DNA from 3 places in the Paenibacillus sp. EB106-04-04-XG159 genome. Region 3 is predicted to be linked to each of the others. Evidence: riboswitches for the same ligand, from Rfam matches in the RefSeq annotation. Region 3 holds a riboswitch; each other region holds the start of a gene.

Region 1 (4,293 bases), on a different contig from region 3:
CACCTCGATCTGTTGCCAATTTTTCATGAAATTTAAGTCTTGAAGTGAGCCGTCTTGCATCGTAAATGAACGTAAGGCTGTCACATCAGCAAAGTAAGGCATCACCTTATCCACTTCATGCAACCAGTCACCATTACCTATTCGAAAAGATACATCATTAAAAGTTAAATGTTCCAGCGTGTTATTCGCAAACGGATCCTGACTATTTATTTGGAACTTACATTGATTACAATTTAACGTTTTTACATGCTGCAAATTGAACAATTCACTCATTTCATCGTAAAAAGAAGTCTCATTTAAACTTAATGTTTGCAGACTTGGCAGACGATTTAAGGAATTAATACCTATAAAGTCTCCATACTCCATCGCTGAAAGTTGTTCTAGCTGCGGGTATTTCACTAAATCTGCCCCATCCAAATTATTTTCCGACCCGCGTATGTAAACAGTTAAAGATTTTAAAGCAGGCGCCTCTAACTTTGGTATGAAAGTACCTATTAATTCAGCTTTCTTTAAATTTGGTGCTACGATCGATGATACAGTGCCGTTATAACCTGTTATAGACAATTCGGTCAGTGAATTCAAACTATTCACAACCTCAATAGATTCCACTTTATAGAGAGAAGATAACCGCAGATTCGTCAATGATGACTTATTTTTAAGGCGTTCTAAATTCGCAATGTCAACATTCTCAAGATCAAGCGACTGCAAGTTAGGCATGTTTTGTATGAAATCCAGCGTTTTTAAATTTCTTACTGACGTAAGCTTCAACTCTTGTAATTGACTCAGTGAATAGAACGCGCTGAAATCCGTCGCTTCACTATTATCTATTGCCAATGACTCCAAACCAGTTAATGAAGACAACCACTTCAAATCATTGATAGTTCTTAAAGACAATGATTTTAACGGCAGTTGATTCAGCAGATGGAAGTCGGTAACCGATTCATCTACATAACTAATTTCAAGCGATTGTAGATTCGGAAACTCTAATAATAAAGCCATTTCCGCATTACTTCGAATTTGTGTGGAGAGTTCAACTATTTTAGCTTTATCACCAAAATAATGTGCAATCTCTCTAAATGATTCGTTAAATCCGCCTGTATAGCTTTTTAACCCTTGTAAATGTTGAAAACTCACTTTCTGACCTTGTGAAACTTGGTATTCACCCATTAGATTTATCACCGTTAGTCCGCTAAATGCCTCAAAGTCTTTTTGTTCGATTCTTTGTGTATTCAATATCTTATCCGTAATCACATAGTCGGAAATTTCAGCATGCTCATTCGTAAATGGATCGTCAAAGCTGTAAGCAAGGTGCCACTGATCGTCATCATAGCGAGTAGACAAATAACGGATGCTTGCGATTTCTTCTCCTGTAGGCATCACTGCGCCTTTATTAAAAATATCTTTTAAAAAGAACAGGAGAACTTCGCTTTCAGGCATTGTTCGAATAGGTACTTTTACATCGCTGCTGTATTCTGATTGATTGCTAGTAAAGAAATATCCAACCATTAAACAAACAAGTGCGAGCGGCACAATGAATAGCATCTTTAAATTCGTATTTGGGCGTGTTGTTGTTTTAACAGGTGATGTCCCATAATAATTGTTGATCGTTTGGTCAACAAAATAGACGTTATTCTCCTTCAACAATAATTCCGTTTTACAATATGGACATTTGAATGTTTGCCCTTCCTTGTATTCAACGTTCCCATTACAATTTGGACAATTTAATTTAAGTATTTCCACTGGCCACCCCTCCTGATATCCTTATCTATTAAGACAAAACTATATATTGATCTAAAGTATCTAATTATCTTTAAGATCATATCATGATTGGATAATTTTGGGTGGTTTAATAATATGACTTAACCTATGACAAAAGACCGGATCTTGGTAGTTTGTACCTATTCACACCGTCAGTTCTAGGTCGTATGATAGATTCGTAGTTACAATTAACCAAGTGAAAAAGGCAAATCATAGGAAACTATGAGACGCAAAGCCAAGGGCCTGTACCACAACGTTTTTTACATGATGTGGATGGCAGCCGGTTGCCACAAGGCATCATAGTATTATTTTCTATGAACCTTGTATGTAAGGTTCTTTTTCGCATGCCTTTTTCCCTAAATCCATTATGAAAGGTAGAACAAGATGATGAGAAAAAGATTTAGGAGTAGCTTGCCTTTACTCGTGTCGATGCTACTTGTGTTGCAATTGTTCTTTCCAATTGCAAATGTGTTTGCACAAAATGCTGCCTTGGCTGGCAGCAGTATTTTGCCACCGAGTAACCTCGACTACCAACCTGTAACACCAAGTGACGTAAAACTCACATGGAATTCTGTTTACCAAGCGACTGGGTACAATATCTATGAAATAGGTGATGGTCAACTCAACCTGCTAGGTACAACAAAATCGAACTATTATAACATTAACGCCCTTTCGGAAGGTTCTTACACTTATGTCGTTTCAACGCTAAGTGCTGAAGGTGAATCAGGGCCATGTGCACCGATTACGGTTAATATCGTTTATCCGATAATGGCGGCACCAGCTACCTTAACTTATACCTTCCAGAATGGAAACGATCTTGTACTGAACTGGGGATCGTCACAGTATGCTGAAACCTACAGTCTCTATCAAATTGGTGCAGATGGAGAAAAGACACTAGTCTCTTCGCTCAAGGACCGTACATACAAAATTACAAACGCACCTGCTGGAACATACACCTATGCGGTGTCCGCTGTAAACTCCAAATACGGTGAATCACCTCTGTCCAATCCATTAGAGGTAACGGTGGGGCTGCCAGTTATGGCTGCGCCAGGAAATCTCGCGTACACAGTAACAAACGGTGGAACAGACATCAATCTGAAATGGAGCTCCGCCACCTATGCAAACAGCTACAAAGTCTATCAAATTATCGACGACCAAAAAGTTCTAAAAGATACGGTGACTGGTACAAGCGTTACTTTCAGCAACATGTCTACCGGTACCTATGTTTATGAGGTTCACTCCTATAGTGACCGCTTCGGTGAATCAGAACAAGGAAGCCAGATCTCCGTCACTTTAGGTGACGTAATCATGGCTCCACCAAGCAACCTGACTTATGTAGTGAAAAACGGAAACGATATTACTTTGAGCTGGGGCGCGGTTGCAAATGCAAATAGTTATAAGGTTTACCAAATTGTTGATGGTCAAAAAGTATTAAAAAGTACCATCACAGGTACAACTGTAACGTACACCAACCAACCGGTAGGGGTTTATCTGTTTGAGGTTCATTCTTACAGCAATAGTTACGGTGAATCCCCGGACGGAAGCCAGGTTACTGTCAACTTGGACGATGTGGCTATGGCTGCTCCGGATAACTTCACTTATAAAATCAACAATGGCAACGACATCGTTTTAACCTGGGGAACTGTAGCCAACGTTAACAACTATAAGGTTTATCAAATCATTGACGGTCAAAAAGTGTTAAAAAGTACGGTAACTAGTCCAACCGTGACATTTAGCAACATGCCGGCAGGAGATTACAACTACGAAGTGCATTCTTATTCCACCCGCTTTGGCGAGTCACCGGAAGGAAGCAAGCTCACGTTTACACTGGCTCACCCTGCCATTCAACCGCCGCAGAATTTGGTTCAGAAGACCCAAAGTGCGACCAGTTTCTCTTTAAGCTGGGATGCCGCGTCGTATGCAAATAGCTACAAGGTTTATCAAATCATCGATGGACAAAAGGTATTAAAAAGTACAGTGACCGGTACAAGCGTGGCATACACCAATATGACGCCGGGTGAATACACCTACGAAGTTTATACCTATTCCACTCGTTTTGGGGAGTCGGCGGAGGGAAGCACACTTACTTTCACACTCACCGGACAAATTATGCAAGCACCGACAAACTTGACGTATACCATTACAAACGGAAACGATATTACATTGAAATGGACGGCAAGCAGTTATGCAACAAGCTACAAAGTATATCAGGTGATTGACGGACAACATGTCCTGAAAAGCACAGTAACTGGTACATCCGTTTCCTACACGAACATGCCTGCGGGAGATTATGACTTTGTTATTAAATCTTTCTCAACGGTTTTGGGTGAATCGCCTGAGGGGGCGGAAGTCAATTTTTCATTGGTTCATCCGACGATGACAGGTCCGGGCAATCTTGCCTTTACCATCAAAAACGGAAATAATGTTGTGTTGACTTGGACAACAGTACCTTACGCCAACAGTTACAAGGTTTATGAGCTGGTAGACGGTCAAGAAGTACTGAAAGCAACTGTAACTTCCCTCACTGCAACGATC
Region 2 (4,293 bases), on a different contig from region 3:
GAACGTATACGATTGGCCAGCTCCTGCTTTGAATGTGTACGTATGTGTCGCATTCACTGGCGTGTAGCCCGCAACCGTTTCAGCAGTCAAGTTCACTGTTCCAGCGGTTACTCCCTCGAACTTAGCTTCATCAGCCAGCACTTTGTTTGTGCCTTCTTCGAGGTACTTCACTGTTACCGTTTGCTTATCTGCTTTGTAGAAGAATGTGTATGTTTGATCAGCTTTTTTTGTGAATGTGTACGTATGTGTCGCATTCACTGGCGTGTAGCCGGCAACCGCTGCTGCAGTCAAGTCTACTGTTCCAGCGGTTACTCCTTCGAAGTCCTTCTCAGGAGCCAGCACTTTGTTCGTACCTTCTTCAAGGTACTTCACCGTTACATTCTGTGAATTTGCCGTATAGTAGAATGTAAATTCCTGATCAGGCTTATTCGTAAATGTATACGCATGAGTTGCTTCCACTGCCGTATATCCCGGAATCGTTGAAGCGTTCAAGGTTACTTGTTGGCCAGTCTTACCTGGCACAGTTGTCGGCTGAATCAGCTCAGTAGTGGTACCTTGCAGCATGTGCTTGACCTTAACCGTTTGATCTTTACCGACATAATTGAACGTAATGTGAATGTCATTGCCCGGCATCTTGCCAGTTACCACACCACCATTGATCATCAAAGCGTGGTTTCCAGTAATCACCACTTTTGAGAAGTCATAGCCTTCAAACGTCTCATTACTGTAGTTCAGCTGAACACCTTGCCCCTTCGGCTCAGTCACAGCTGCCTTCAGTACTGTGTCGCCTGCTTTGTGATCGACGGTCACATTGTAGATGCCTTCCGTATAACCGAAATAGACAGTTGGAGAAGGATTATTCATCGTCAGCGTAACACTTGTTGGATTATTTCCAACCAATAGTGAATGACCTGGATGCTGAATAGCAGGTACAGAATAAGTTTGACCAATTTTCAGAGCATCTGTGCCTTCATATACGAATTTATGCTCGTATAATTTTGCAGCTAGATCTGGTCTATCAATTGGCACTGGATTTCCCGCTTCATTGATCGGGACCCCATCTGCGTTGACTTTATATCCCCAGACCTTGATTGAACCTTTACCGTAGCTTACCTCAGGAACAACAAAATCTTTAGAGATAGGTTTATCATTAACATTGTTGTAAGTTAAAGTTGTTGTTTTGTTTGTCGGATAGAGAATATCGGGATCTGGTTTAGGCACATGGTTCTGATCCATGACTACCTTGTAAGTCAATGTCGCTGGGAAATTCTCAGAAATATCCCCGATATCCCAAGATAAAGTTTCAGTAGCAGGATCATAGGTTACAGTACCCTGGCTAGCTGTATAAACCGAGCTGTCGAATGTATTGCCATTCAACTTCAGGTTAAACATCTCACCCATTGGATCACTAACCTTTGCACCAGAGGCAGCATAAGCAATTCTACCTGCAAGCTCCGTGTAAATAGCTTCAAGATCTGAACTATTTCCAGAGTAATAGCCCTTATTCTGACTATTCTTCAGTACATAGACTGCATCAGCGTCATTGCCAACACTAAGACCCACAGAATAAATGCCAATCTTTGAATTTATGATAGCCTTAGCTTCTGAGATCGTACCTATACCGTGATCTTGGATTCGGTAATTTCCAATTTTATAACCTGGATACCAAGTAGGGTTCCACCACGGTCCTTCGGAATAACCAGTATTAATCTTGAAATCTTCGCCATTGCCTAAGCGACTGGTAAAGTCCTTCAATACAAAGTTATAACGATTCTCTGGCCAAGTGTATGCTGTTGCTGTAGTTGCCTGATAGCTATACGTTGGTCTACCGTCACTCAGTAAGACGACAACTTTATTCTTCGCAGAGCTCGAACCTAATAATGAATTTGCTTCTCTTAGCCCTGCCTGAATATTAGTTCCTCCGCTAGCGGAGATCCCGTTAATTGCTTTTTTCAAACTCTTAATATCAGCATTAGAAGTACCTTTAAAGTCAGACTCCACTTCTGATTTAGTACTAAAGCTCACAACTGCAACGCGAGTAAGCGAGCCCTCCTTAAGCAGCTCATCTACGAACTTTATCGCAGCATTTTTAGCACTAGTCATTCGATCAGAGTCATTCATACTGCCCGACTTATCGACGACCAACACTACATCTGAGCTCTGTTGAACATTCTTACCTTCAACCTTAAGTGTTACCTGCCATTCTCCTGGTGCTCCTGTCGGCACAGCAACCTTCGACAGATTGGTGGCTCCAGGATTTGGCCATATAAGCCCGTCACCTTGTGATGCATTCGCAAAAGCATTCGAGCTGGTACCAGGCATGAGTCCTAGAATAATGGACACGATGCTCAGCCAATTAATCGCGATTCTTAGTCGCTTCTTCATTGACTTACCTCCTTCATAAGTTAATTTATGTAAACCTCCAACTAAACCACATCAATCCACAGCTGGTTTAGCTAAGAAAAATAAAATAGTCCGGCTACATAACGCATCATGCTCAGCATAATGCTATATGCAACCGGACTATCATCAGCCTTTTTCTGGCCCTAAGACTCCAAGCTTTGCGACCTAACCTTTCAGTTAGTGTGCCTTATGTAATTGTCAAGGAACATGGTCGCAAAACTACATGTCATATGATTACTCCGTCTTACAAATTAAATCATATTCATAATGATTCGTGTTGTCAATTCATGTTAATCGATAATAAAAATGTAAATTCCGTTCTAAAAATGTCACTTGATAATAGAAATATATGATTTTTGTCGAATAAGCATCTTTTTTCAGTGCAAAAAACCGAGAAGAGTGATAATTTCACTCAACTCGGTCCTTAAATGTTCACAAATAAATTTTATGTAATTTACCGGTAAACGCTTTCCGCTTCCATTCGCGATATCATTCTACATTTTTCTTGTTTATTAATAATTGTTCTGTGAACTACTTTGACAAAACCAAACGTCACACTTAGCACTTATTCGATACTGCACCCAAAATGGTCACTTGGTTCTTAATCTTGATGGTGTCAGATTAATAGCCTGAGCTTGTGCTTCCAAACAAAGCTGAGCAGCCTTAAAAGCATGCGCTTGCGTCATGGCGTGCTCGGTACGATTCAAGCAATCGAGAATGAGCTCCCCGAAGAATGGACATCCAACCTTTCCGGCTACATGCTCATAATGCTCGCCTTCCTTGTTCACCCAATACACGTGATCAGATGTATTCGAACGCCCCACATCAGTGTACTTCCGCAATTCGATATACCCTTCTGTTCCTAGGATTATGGTGCGTCCATCTCCCCAGGTCCCTAAGCCATCAGGCGTGAACCAGTCCACTCGAAAATAATGGCTTGCCCCATTATCCCCAACCAGCGCAGCATCACCGAAATCCTCTAATTCCGGAAACGCTTCGTTATTGTAATTCGCAACCTTGCTGTGCAGTACAGTCGCGTCTTGACAGCCAGCATAGAACAGAAACTGCTCAATCTGATGGCTGCCGATGTCGCATAGAATACCGCCGTATTTCTCACGTTGAAAGAACCATTCCGGTCGACTAGATGCGTTCAAGCGATGCGGTCCTGTTCCCATTACCTGAATGACACGACCGATAGCGCCCTGCTGAATTAATTGCCCAGCATACACTGCGCTCTCTACATGAAGTCGTTCACTATAATAAACCATATATTTTTGCTTGGTCAGCTCAACTTGCTTTCTTGCGGCAGCTAATTGCTCAAGAGAGGTGAAGGGTGTCTTATCCGTAAAATAATCCTTACCATGCGCCATCACTCGAAGCCCTAGCTCACACCGTTCAGATGGTACTGCAGCAGCCGCAACCAAGCGAATGTCCGGATCTTCTAGAATCTCAGCTGCATCACGAGCGACACGAACTTCAGGATATACGTTAACGAAGGCGTCCACCTTTGCCGGATCGGGATCATATACCCATTTTAAAGTAGCTCCAGCTTCGATTAACCCATTGCACATCCCATACACATGCCCATGATCGAGAGCCATCGCTGCAATCTGGAAATCGCCGGGCCTCACTACTTCCTTCGCTTCATGGCGAGGAGCATATCGCATACCGTCAGATCGATTCATGATTATTCCTCCGCTGCTGTTCTTAGATCTGATATCCATTTCACATAAACATTCATCATTTCGCGTGAAGAATACGTACCGCTGAAATCCTCACAACCGCAATAGCCGTCGTATCCGACCGCTATCAAGTCCGACATTACCTGCTGCCAATCCACAAGTCCCCATTGAAGCGGAGACCATGTGAAGGAAGCGTTATCGCGTTTTT
Region 3 (4,293 bases):
GTAAAAGCAGGAATCAAAAGCAGATTGAAATGATCGCATATGTGGACAAAATGACTGGAATACCGAGTCTGTCTAAATTTCGATTGGATGTACAGAACCAGCTTATTCAATATCCAGAACAGCGTTTCGCAATCGTAGAATTCAATGTTGATCGTTTTAAATATATTAACGAAATCTGCGGCTTCGAAGCGGGCGATCAGATCCTGATGTATATAGCAAAGACCATATCGGATAATCTCTTACCTACGGAAATAGTAGGGAGAGGTAATGGTGCTCAATTTATTTTCCTTGCAACATGCGAACATGATCATGAATTAATGGGTAGGATGAATCATCTGACTAAGCAGTTGAGTGATTATCACCGTGATTTTACAGCAAGATACCGATTAGTGATCAAGTGCGGCATCTACTCTATTATCGATCGTACGACAGACATCAATGTGATGATTGATCGTGCTGAGATGGCCTGCAAGTGTATCAAAAGGGAAGATGAATGTACTTGTCTTTTCTTTAATGAAGAAATGCTGTATCAAGAGATTAAGGTTCAAGAGCTTGTCAGCAGCATGCATGCCGCATTGAATAACGGCGAATTTGTTGTATACCTGCAGCCAAAATACGATCTGAAACACGCCCGTATATATGGCGCGGAGGCATTGGTCAGATGGATACATCCAGTAAGGGGATTGATCCCTCCGGGTGATTTCATTCCTGTATTTGAACGCAATGGATTTATAGTCAACTTGGATTTAATGGTGTTTGAAGAGGTATGCCGACTGCTTAGAATGTGGATGGATAAGGGGATTAGGCCTCACCCGATCTCAGTCAATATTTCGCGTATGCATCTATTTCGAGAACATTTTGTAATCCGTTTAGAGCAGATCATTAAGAAGTATGATGTTCCCGCTGAGTTCATTGAGTTGGAGTTGACGGAGTCTATCGTATTCGAGAATATCAAGTATCTATGCGATATCTTATTACAACTTAAGAAAGTAGGATTTTCTATCGCGATAGATGACTTTGGAACGGGATATTCCAGCCTTAATATACTCCAATCCATTCCTGCAGATGTCATCAAGCTGGATCGTGGATTTATGATGAGCGTTGCAGATGATGAGAGAGGCAAGATTGTGGTTACCAATATGATTAACTTGGCGACCGATCTTAATATGAAAGTAGTAGTAGAAGGCGTAGAAACCGAGGAGCAAACTCAATTTCTTCGCAATATTAATTGTGACTTGGCACAGGGCTATTACTTTGCCAAGCCGATGCCATGGAAAGAGTATGAAAGCTTGATGATGAGCAATGAACAAATCTGAATAATGGGTAAACCTGTCGAAAGGCAGGGACACAAAGCCATAGGGTCTAAAGCCATTAAGGTATGACAGCCGGTTGCATGCATCATCTATTATTAGCTGTGCATTCAACCTCGCTGTCAGAAGATGATTAGCGATATTTTTGTTGGAATGGACAGGTATATGCGGCGTTCCTCTTCTGGATTTCATTAATAAACTAGTAGTACAACTCCAGAAGAAAGGAGATGATATAAAGCATGAAGCCTGATGAATTTATATCAAGAATCGCTGCTTATGCTGTAGCAGACATGCGTCGCACACGCGTCCCGGCATCTCTTACCATCGCTCAAGCCATACTCGAGAGCGCTTGGGGCGAGTCCGGGTTAACGAAGTCTGGCAATAATCTATTTGGCATCAAAGGCACTGGCACTGCTGGAGGCGGTACTTATAGTACAAAGGAGCATGTGAATGGCAAATGGGTGACTATTAACGCTCCGTTTCGGCACTACCATAACTGGGGAGAAAGTATTGCTGACCATAGCAAGCTGATTCTTGCAGGAACTAGGGACAAGCCCAATCGTTATCACGGCGTGCTGGGCGCTGATTATAAGACGGCTGCATACGCGATTCGAGTTGGTGGCTATGCGACCGACCCGGAGTACCCGCAGCTGTTGATCCGTCTGATCGAGCAGTACAAGTTATACGAATTCGACGTGGGGGAGGACGACACATTGAACCTAACGGACAATCAACGCAAGCAGTTGGTGGACACGCTTGCTGCATTGATTCAGAAAGGTGTCATTTCCGATGCATCGTGGGTCGATAAAGCGGAGAAGGGGACGCTTACCGTATCGGAATTGACATGGTTGAATACCATTATCTTGTCACGCAGCATCAAATAATCATCATTGATCATTGAAGCGAGCCGGAGGATCCACCCTGCGGCTTTTTATCATGTGAGAAATACCGGCGGCGTCATAATCATAGTGGATATGAGCATAATGAGAAAGACTACATGAGTTGAAATTTCCGTAAGCATGCATCAACCTTATACATAGATAGAAAGGAGTGAAATCTTCACATGCTGCAGTTGAAACATATTACGAAGAGCTACAAGACCGGAGATTTTACTCAGGTAGCCTTGAACAAGGTCAGTCTTAACTTTAGAGAAAGCGAGTTTGTAGCGATCCTTGGACAGAGTGGATCTGGCAAGACTACGCTGTTGAATGTCATTGGCGGACTGGATCAGTATGACAGCGGAGAGCTGATCATCAACGGACAGTCAACTACACATTTTAAAGACAGTGATTGGGACGCTTATCGGAATAACAGCGTGGGCTTCATCTTCCAGAGCTACAACCTGATCTCGCATCTGAGCATCGTTGACAATGTCGAGATGGGGATGACGCTGAGTGGAGTACCTTCGTCTGAAAAGCGTCGCAAGGCGATAGAAGCGCTGGAGAAGGTCGGGTTGAAAGACCATATGCATAAGAAGCCGAATCAGCTGTCAGGGGGGCAGATGCAGCGTGTCGCGATCGCGCGCGCGCTGGCTAACAATCCGGACATTATTCTGGCGGATGAACCGACCGGCGCCTTGGATACCGAGACCAGTGAACAGATCATGGAGCTGATCAAGACGATCGCGGAAGACAAGCTGGTCATCATGGTTACGCATAATCCCGAGTTGGCGGAGCAATACGCGGATCGCGTGATCCGATTCTCCGACGGCCAGGTGGTTGCTGATACCAATGCACTTGCTGAACAGGAAGTAAGTCCAGATTATAAGCTGAAGAAGACAAGCATGAGTTTCTTTACAGCGCTCAAGCTTTCAGGTAAAAATATCTCTACAAAAAAGTGGAGAACCGGATTAACCGCCTTTGCAGCCAGTATCGGTATTATCGAGATCGCCTTGGTTCTCTCCTTATCGAACGGATTCGATAAGCAGATCAACTCCTACGAAAAGAGCGCATTATCGAACTTTCCACTTACGATTACGGAGTCTGTTATGAACATGGATGCTGCACAGGATCCTACATTAGGGGTTCCGGACTTAGAATCCTATCCAGAAGAGAAGAAGCTGTTCCCCTATGATCCGAGCGAGAATTCAATCATGCATACGAATGTGCTGACAACAAAATATATGGATTATTTGGGGAAGATTGATCCAGCGCTGCTTGACGGTATATCTTATACGCGCAAGGTGAATATGAACTTGTTGAAGTCAGATGGGACTACGGCGACAACAGTTAATCAAGGAAATATTAACTTCTATGCTTACCCTAGAAAGCCAGGACAATCATCAGGGAGCTACTTGGAGCAATACTACGATCTGCTGGAAGGAAGGTTCCCGACATCCAAGAATGATCTTGTCTTGGTCGTGGATGAATATAACCGCTTAAGTGAACCAGCGCTTGAGGCGCTTGGTATTGACTATAATGCGGATAGCATTGACTTGGTTGATCTGGTCGGGCATGAGTTGAAGCTCGTGATGAACGACGATTATTATCAGAAAGTGGATGGGCGGTTCACGGTAAATAGAACACCCTCAAGTCTGATGGAGCTGTACAACAGCGATAAGGCGATCACGTTAAACATCGTCGGTGTTATTCGCGCACAGGAGCAATCCAAGATGGCTTCACTGCCTGCGGGCATCGCTTATTCTGATGAGCTTGCTACAACTTTTATCGATAACGCGAAGAAATCAGAGATTGTTAAGGCGCAGCAGGAGTCTGAGGTTAACGTTATCACAGGCGAGATGTTGGCAATGACATCGGACGGCATGCCACCAGCGTCAGAAGGAATGTCCTCCAACGCTCTGACGAAGGAGCAGATGCTTGCCACACTAGGCGCAACGGAGATTCCCGCTTCGATCTCGCTCTATCCGATTGATTTTGGCGCGAAGGAATCGATTACGGCTTATCTGGATGCGTGGAATACAGGTAAGAATGAAAAAGACAGAGTGGTATATACAGATATGGCAGCTGTCGTAACGGAAATATCA

The links. Region 3 has a riboswitch for cyclic di-GMP ahead of AC3WTP_RS07150 (glycoside hydrolase family 73 protein). Riboswitches for the same ligand answer to the same signal wherever they lie in the genome.
Region 1: linked by a shared signal. The riboswitch ahead of AC3WTP_RS00200 (OmpL47-type beta-barrel domain-containing protein) and the one ahead of AC3WTP_RS07150 (glycoside hydrolase family 73 protein) in region 3 are both predicted to bind cyclic di-GMP.
Region 2: linked by a shared signal. The riboswitch ahead of AC3WTP_RS15225 (vWA domain-containing protein) and the one ahead of AC3WTP_RS07150 (glycoside hydrolase family 73 protein) in region 3 are both predicted to bind cyclic di-GMP.

Annotation. Positions count from the first base shown of each region.
Region 1 covers NZ_JBYTDY010000001.1:44,170-48,462, reverse strand. The annotation lists gene AC3WTP_RS00205 (leucine-rich repeat domain-containing protein) at 1-1,740, opposite strand, end outside; cyclic di-GMP riboswitch class I at 1,953-2,050, shown strand; gene AC3WTP_RS00200 (OmpL47-type beta-barrel domain-containing protein) at 2,143-4,293, shown strand, end outside.
Region 2 covers NZ_JBYTDY010000011.1:166,676-170,968, forward strand. The annotation lists partial or broken gene AC3WTP_RS15225 (vWA domain-containing protein) at 1-2,385, opposite strand, end outside; cyclic di-GMP riboswitch class I at 2,511-2,600, opposite strand; gene AC3WTP_RS15230 (Gfo/Idh/MocA family protein) at 2,994-4,088, opposite strand; gene AC3WTP_RS15235 (sugar phosphate isomerase/epimerase family protein) at 4,091-4,293, opposite strand, start outside.
Region 3 covers NZ_JBYTDY010000004.1:264,013-268,305, forward strand. The annotation lists gene AC3WTP_RS07145 (bifunctional diguanylate cyclase/phosphodiesterase) at 1-1,316, shown strand, start outside; cyclic di-GMP riboswitch class I at 1,313-1,397, shown strand; gene AC3WTP_RS07150 (glycoside hydrolase family 73 protein) at 1,550-2,194, shown strand; gene AC3WTP_RS07155 (ABC transporter ATP-binding protein/permease) at 2,374-4,293, shown strand, end outside.